2 linked regions of the Roseimicrobium gellanilyticum genome follow. The protein of the gene in region 2 interacts with the protein of the main gene of each other region in a pairwise test. Links are inferred from orthologs where the notes say so. Each region holds a gene or a part of one and is shown on either strand. Other genes may lie near its edges.

Evidence for each region.
Region 1: the proteins of ftsA (region 2) and DES53_RS07260 interact in binary tests that used the Escherichia coli proteins (3 or more experiments, as listed by UniProt). The link is inferred for Roseimicrobium gellanilyticum from one-to-one orthologs.

Annotation. Positions count from the first base shown.
Region 1 is NZ_QNRR01000002.1:479,837-483,111, reverse strand. Bases 137-3,094 are described here. They hold DES53_RS07260 (rod shape-determining protein), read right to left. Parts: upstream 2,154-3,094; coding sequence 1,119-2,153; downstream 137-1,118. Other genes in these bases: DES53_RS07255 (RNA polymerase sigma factor), read left to right, coding at 2,684-3,094; mreC (rod shape-determining protein MreC), read right to left, coding at 208-1,032; DES53_RS07270 (hypothetical protein), read right to left, coding at 137-211. Also shown: more of DES53_RS07270, read right to left, coding at 1-136; more of DES53_RS07255, read left to right, coding at 3,095-3,275. UniProt on the Escherichia coli protein: Forms membrane-associated dynamic filaments that are essential for cell shape determination. Acts by regulating cell wall synthesis and cell elongation, and thus cell shape.
Region 2 is NZ_QNRR01000008.1:175,264-178,494, forward strand. The notes cover bases 266-3,179. They hold ftsA (cell division protein FtsA), read left to right. Parts: upstream 266-1,070; coding sequence 1,071-2,288; downstream 2,289-3,179. Other genes in these bases: DES53_RS21100 (cell division protein FtsQ/DivIB), read left to right, coding at 266-1,037; DES53_RS33895 (cell division protein FtsZ), read left to right, coding at 2,439-3,179. Also shown: more of DES53_RS21100, read left to right, coding at 6-265; more of DES53_RS33895, read left to right, coding at 3,180-3,231. UniProt on the Escherichia coli protein: Essential cell division protein that assists in the assembly of the Z ring. May serve as the principal membrane anchor for the Z ring.

The sequences.
Region 1 (3,275 bases), on a different replicon or contig from region 2:
ACGGAAGGTGCCGTGCGTCCCACGCCAAACCCGTGAAGAAAGCGAGGACCAGCATCACGGGAAACGTGACGCTCAGGGACGCGGAAAGGAAGAAGACCGGCGGGAGCAATACCCGCGCATACTGCGCGAAGGCGATGGCGGGGATGAACTCCTGAAACCCAAACGTGAGGGCCAGCAGCGCGCACACCAGAAGATTGTAGACGAAGGTCATGGTGTATCGGCAGCTTCCTTGTGCACCACGAACACATCCTGGAGCAGTGAGAAATCCACAGCGGATTCTACCACGGCCTCCCCGGAAATGTCACGAATCTCAAACGCCTTCACTTTGCCCAGGAGGATGTTATCCGGGAATACCCCGCCTTCACCGGTGGAATAAACGGCAGCGCCGGGGGTGATCTTCAGGGTGCGGTCCAGGAACTTCAGCCTCAAGTCCGGCCGGGTCTCGAAGCCTCCCCGCTCACCCATGAGGATGCCTCTGGCCTGCATGCCCTCGATACGGGCCGCCACGCGGCACTCCTCGTCTGTAAGCAGAATGACTTCCGCCGTGTGCGCAGCGACCTTGCCCGTCTTCCCCACCATGCCAATCTGGCCTACATAGGTGATGACGGCACTGTCGGTGCCCACGCCGTCCATTGCGCCCTTGTCGATGATGACCGTATTCCACCAGTTCGAGGACGAGCGGCGCAGCACGCGGGCGGCGGTGAGCTTCATGTCGATCTGCTGACGATACTCCAGCATGCCGCGGAATTTGTTGTTCTCCGAGAGCACCTCCTCGTATTTCCGGGCGGTGATGCTGAGTTTGTCCACCTCCTGTTGGAGGCGGCGGTTCTCGTCTTCGAGGGCGGCTACATCCCGGGGGCTGGCGGTCACCTGCTGCACCTGCTGCTCCACCTGGGCGCCACCCCGGATGAAAGGAGACAGCACCCCCATGACCCACGTCTGAATGGCACGGGTCTGCGGCGTCTTCAGGGTAAACACAGCCACCACTGCCGTCAGAAACAGCAGAAGGGCTGCCACATTGAGTTTATTCATGGATGCAAGGCTCCGGCTCAGGATTCACCCGGCGTTCCCCACGGGGAGTGTTCCGGCAATCTGGCTTCACCTGCCAGGTGGACACCTCAGGCTTCCGAGGTGCTCACCTTGCGCAGAAATTCGATCTCGCTGAGCACGCGGCCCGCGCCCTCCGCCACGGCACTGAGCGGATCTTCCGCCACATGCACCGGCAGCGCCGTCTCTTCCTGCAGCAGCTTGTCCAGTCCGCGCAGAAGTGCTCCGCCACCTGCGAGCATGATGCCGCGGTCCACGAGGTCCGCGGAGAGTTCCGGGGGGCAGCGCTCCAGGGTGGTGCGCACCGCGTCGATGATCGTGTTCAGAGGCTCCAGCATCGCCTCACGCACCTCCTGGCTGGTGATGGTGATGGTCTTGGGAAGGCCTGCCACCATGTCGCGGCCCTTGACTTCCATCGTGGTTTCCTTGCCCAGCGGGTAGGCGGAACCAATGCGCAGCTTGATTTCTTCAGCCGTGCGCTCGCCAATCATCAGATTGTACGCGCGCTTCATGTAGTTGATGATGGCCTCGTCGAGCTCGTCGCCAGCAACGCGCACGCTGCGGCTGTACACGATGCCGCTGAGCGAGATGATGGCCACCTCCGTGGTGCCACCACCAATGTCCACAATCATATTGCCCGCGGCTTCCTGCACCGGCAGGCCCACGCCGATGGCCGCGGCCATGGGCTCTTCAATGAGGTACACTTCGCGGGCGCCAGCCTGCTCCGCGCTCTCCTTCACGGCGCGCTTCTCCACCTCCGTGATGCCGGAGGGGACAGCCACAACGACACGCGGCTTTGCGAAGGTGCGACGGTTGTGCACCTTGCGAATGAAGTGACGAAGCATCGCCTCGGTCACCTTGAAGTCTGCAATCACGCCATCCTTCAAAGGACGGATGGCCACAATGTTGCCGGGCGTACGGCCCAGCATGCGCTTGGCATCGTCTCCTACGGCCACCACCTCATTGGTGCCGGCCTTTACTGCCACTACAGAGGGCTCACGGAGGACGATGCCATTATCTTTGACGTAAACGAGAGTATTCGCAGTACCGAGGTCAATGCCGATATCATTGGCGGCAAATCCAAACAGGCGTCCAAAAAAAGACATGGGGTTCGTGAAATTGGTAGGTGTTGAGAAAAGTGATCGGGATCAGGGAAAGGGACACCGGGTTTTGAGCGTTCGTGGAAAATGCCAGTTTCTAGAACTGGAGTCCCTGAATGCAGCGGCAACCGGCTGGCCGCCAGTAAAAAACCCCCTAATATTTCGTCAAGGGAAACCTTCGCGGCATTCTCATCTAGAGGCCTCTCGAACCGATGGCACGATTCATGCTACCCCAACCGCCTCAAAGTGAACCGTGTACAGCAAGAATCGCGCCATCTGCACGTGACATTCTTACGAAGAAGCACTAATTCGCCTAGGAACCAGTTTCCCCGCCTCCACCTCATACACCAAGGCGTCCAGACCAGACTCTCCAGGCGTCATTCATGAGCAGCAGCGGCGGCTCTCCCTGCCCTCTCCTGCCACATCGCGCAGCTCAAGGTGAGCGAATCCCAGTCCTACGGTGCCCAATGAATCGGACACCCGTAATTTTTTTGCATAAAGTACACCTGGCCGGTGACTACTGAGAAACTCCCTGCATGAGCAACGACTCCCCGTCCCCAGAATTGCCCTGCCCTTCCGAGCCTGGCGTATTCCGTGACCTCGTCAGGGAACACGAAGCGATGGTTCACGCCACCGCAAGACGCGTGACGCGGAATTCAGCTTTGGCCGAAGACGTGGCACAAGAAACCTTCCTCGCCCTAGCACACAAGCCTCAAGGTGCCTTGGGATCGGTGCGGGCTTGGTTACGCAGCGTCGCCGGGCGGAAGGCTCTCAATGCCGTACGCTCGGAATCACGCCGTCGTCGTGTAGAAGAAGCTGCAGTTTTGGCATTGGACTCTTCAGAACAGCCTCAGTCGCCGGACATCGAGCCACTCATTCGGCAAACCTTGGAGGAACTCCCACCGCATTTGAAGGGGCCGCTCGTAGAGCACTACCTCGAAGGTCAGAGTCAGCAACTCATGGCATCTCGCAAGGCGGTCAGCCAATCGACCATCTCGCGCCAGATTGCCGCCGGCATGGGGGAACTGAAACGCCGTCTCCGCGCCAAGGGCATCCTTTGCGGCGCCGGACTCACGGCGCTCTGGGGCGGACAGTCCGCCAGCGCCGCTCCGGTGCCACTGGGCACGC
Region 2 (3,231 bases):
GAGAAATGTTTTTTGACAAACTATTCCCGAAGAACAGAAAGCGCCGCCCCAATGCGACGCGGGGGAATTATGCGTTCCGCAGCCGGCGCAGCAGGGTGCATCATGTGCGCCTGGATGTGCACCGCCTGGAGATGAATCCGGAGACGGACGCGACCCGCCGTGAGCAGCGTCGCAAGGCGATGCGCTGGGGTTTCAAGTTTGCGGTGGCAGCGCTGATGGCCATCGGCCTGTTCAGCGCAGGCCGCATTGTGGTGCGTGAGGCTTTCACGAACAACTCGCGCTTCCAGCTCCAGCACATCTCGGTGATGACGGAAGGGGAGCTTTCTCCTTCGCAGTTGATTACTGCCAGTGAACTGGAGACTGGCATGAACATGCTGGACATCGGCCTCGTGCAGGTGCGTGAGAAGCTGGAGGCCCTGCCCCAGGTGCGCCATGCGAAGGTGACGCGCGGCTATCCGGGACTCGTGTTCCTGGAGGTGGAGCAGCGCCGTCCCGTGGCGTGGCTGGAGTGCCCGGAGCAGCGTCTGGAGGCGAAGGTGGCTGGCTATGGCTGCCTGCTCGATGATGCCGGTGTGGTGCTGCCCAGTGATGAAGTGACCGAGTCCCGTCGCAAGCTGCCGGTCATCCGCGTGGCGAAGATGCAGCGGCTGAAGCCCGGACACGTCATTGAGGCACCTGAAGTGCTGCAGGCCCTGCAATTGCTGAAGGCGCATGAGGAAAGCGCGCTGGCCCACTCCATGCGCATCCGCCGCGTGGATGCCTCACGCGGCTACTCGCTCTCGGCGCAGTACGATGCCCTTTTCACCGTGATCTTCCCGGCTGATGCATTTGAGCCGCAGATCCGACGTCTGGAGCGCGTGGTGAATGAAGCTGCCCAGCGCAAGTGGGAGCTCGCCACCGTGGACCTCCTCGTCGCAGACAATGTGCCTCTCACTCTCCGTGGAACTCCCGTCATGGCGGTGCCGGTGCCTGAGCCGGCGCCTGCCACGACTCCACGTCGCCCGACGGTTCGCCGCCAGCTCGCCCGCAACAACTGACATTTTCACATCGCAACCCAACACCCGTATCCCATGGCTCGTAGCAACATCTATGCAGGACTTGAGATTGGCACGTCGAAGATCTGTGTCGTGGTCGGCGAGGTGAAGAAGGACGGCGCGATCAAGATCCTCGGCGTGGGCCAGGCTCCCTCGCGTGGCATCCGCAAGGGGGAGATCGTGGACTTCGACATTGCGCAGACGTGCCTCAATGACGCGCTGCTCCGTGCTGAGGATCGCAGTGACGTGATGATCCGCAATGTGTTCCTCGGAGTTTCCGGAGCGCACATTGAAAGCCTGAACAACGGTGGTGTGTACCGCCTGCCGTCTGACCAGAGCACCATCACTGAGGATGACCTCGAAGACGTGCGCGAGATCGCGTGCAATGTCGACATCCCGCAGAACCACGTCTTCCTCCACCGCATTGCACGCAAGTACGGTGTGGATGGGCAGGAGCAGGTGCGCTCGCTGATTGGCCGCCCCGCAGAACGCGTGGAGGCGGAGTTCCACATCATCCACGGCGTGCGCAGCCGTGTGCAGAATTCCATCCGCCTCGTGCGGCAGATTCCGCTGGAGGTGGAGGACGTGGTCTTCCTGCCGCTCGCAGCTTCTCAGGTCGCCCTGAACAAGGACGCGAAGCAGGGCGGGGCGCTGCTCATCGACTTCGGCGGCGGTACGGCGGACTACGTGCTCTACGTGGATGGCATGCTCACCGCCTCCGGTTGTGTGCCGCTCGGCGGGGACCACATCACGAATGACATCTCCATGTGCTTCCAGATCCCTCACGCGCGCTGCGAGCGCCTGAAGGTGGAGGAGGGCTCGGCCATTTTTGAGGGCGTGGACCCCAGCGAAATGCTGAAGGTGGACGATGAGAACGGCATGTACGTGGGCGAGATCGAGCGTGCCATGCTGAATGAAGTGATTCACCTCCGCACGCGCGAGATCCTCGAGCGTGTGCGTGAGCGGGTGGAAGAGCACCTGCCGAAGCTTGGCGCGGGCGTCTTCCTGACCGGGGGCGTCAGCCTCATGCGCGGCATCGATGTGGTGGCGCGTGATGTCTTCGGGGTGCGCGTGACCCGCACGGGGTCTTCCCCGCAGGGTGGCGCCACCGCCACCTATGAAAATCCCTGCTACTCGGGCCCGATTGGCCTCATCCGTTACGCCCAGTTGATGGATTCTGAAAAACCCTGGCTGTCGCCCTTCGCCAAGCTTGGCCGGCGCATGGTCGAAATGTTCAGCTCCTGGACCATGTAGCCCGCCCCTGAGCGCTGCACTCTGCCCGGAAGTTGAACGACGCGACAGCCAAACTTTGACCGGCCCCAGATTCACTCTGGTGCTTTGCCCGTTTTTGAGTTACACACCCTTAGCCAGCAACCAACCGCACACCCTCAACCAACCAGGCTTATGGTAGAATTCCAACGCAACCAGGATCGCGAACCCTCGGCGACATCATCACTCAAGATCTGCGTCGTGGGCATCGGCGGTGGCGGTCTGAATGTGCTGGACCGCATCTGTCTGGATCGCCTCATGGAAGTGAGCCTCGTTTCCATGCACACGGATGTGCGGGTGCTCGGCCATGCCATGGCGCCGCTGAAGATTCAGCTTGGCGCGGAGATGATGCGCGGTATTGGCTGCGGCGGTGACCCCGAGCTGGGCCGCGAGGCTGCGGACGCGTCTTCCGACCAGATTCGCCTGGCCCTGCAGGGGCATGACATGGTTTTCATCTGCGCCGGCCTGGGTGGGGGTACGGGCTCGGGTGCAGCTCCGGTGGTTGCGCAGATTGCACGGGATTTGGGTGCCATGGTGTTTGTGTTCGCCACCATGCCCTTCTCATTTGAAGGCCGCCGCCGCCTCACGCAGGCGGAGATGGCACTGGAGGAACTGCAGGGCAGCGCTGACGCAGTCATCCTTTTCGAAAACAACCGCATGGGCGAGCTGGTGCTGCCCAAGGAAGGCATCCAGAAGGCGTTCAGCCAGGCGGATCAGCTCATCGGTCACAGTGTGCGGGCCATCTCCACGATGGTCACGCAGCCCGGCGTGGTGCGCATGGGTCTTGCCGACCTCATGACCGCCCTGCGCAGCCCGAACGCGCGCTGCCTCTTCGGCTTCGGCGAAGCCCGCGGCACCAACCGGGTGCAGGAATCCCTCAAGCGCGCACTCAAGAGCCCGCTGGTGAACCAGGGCCAGCTTCTGCAGA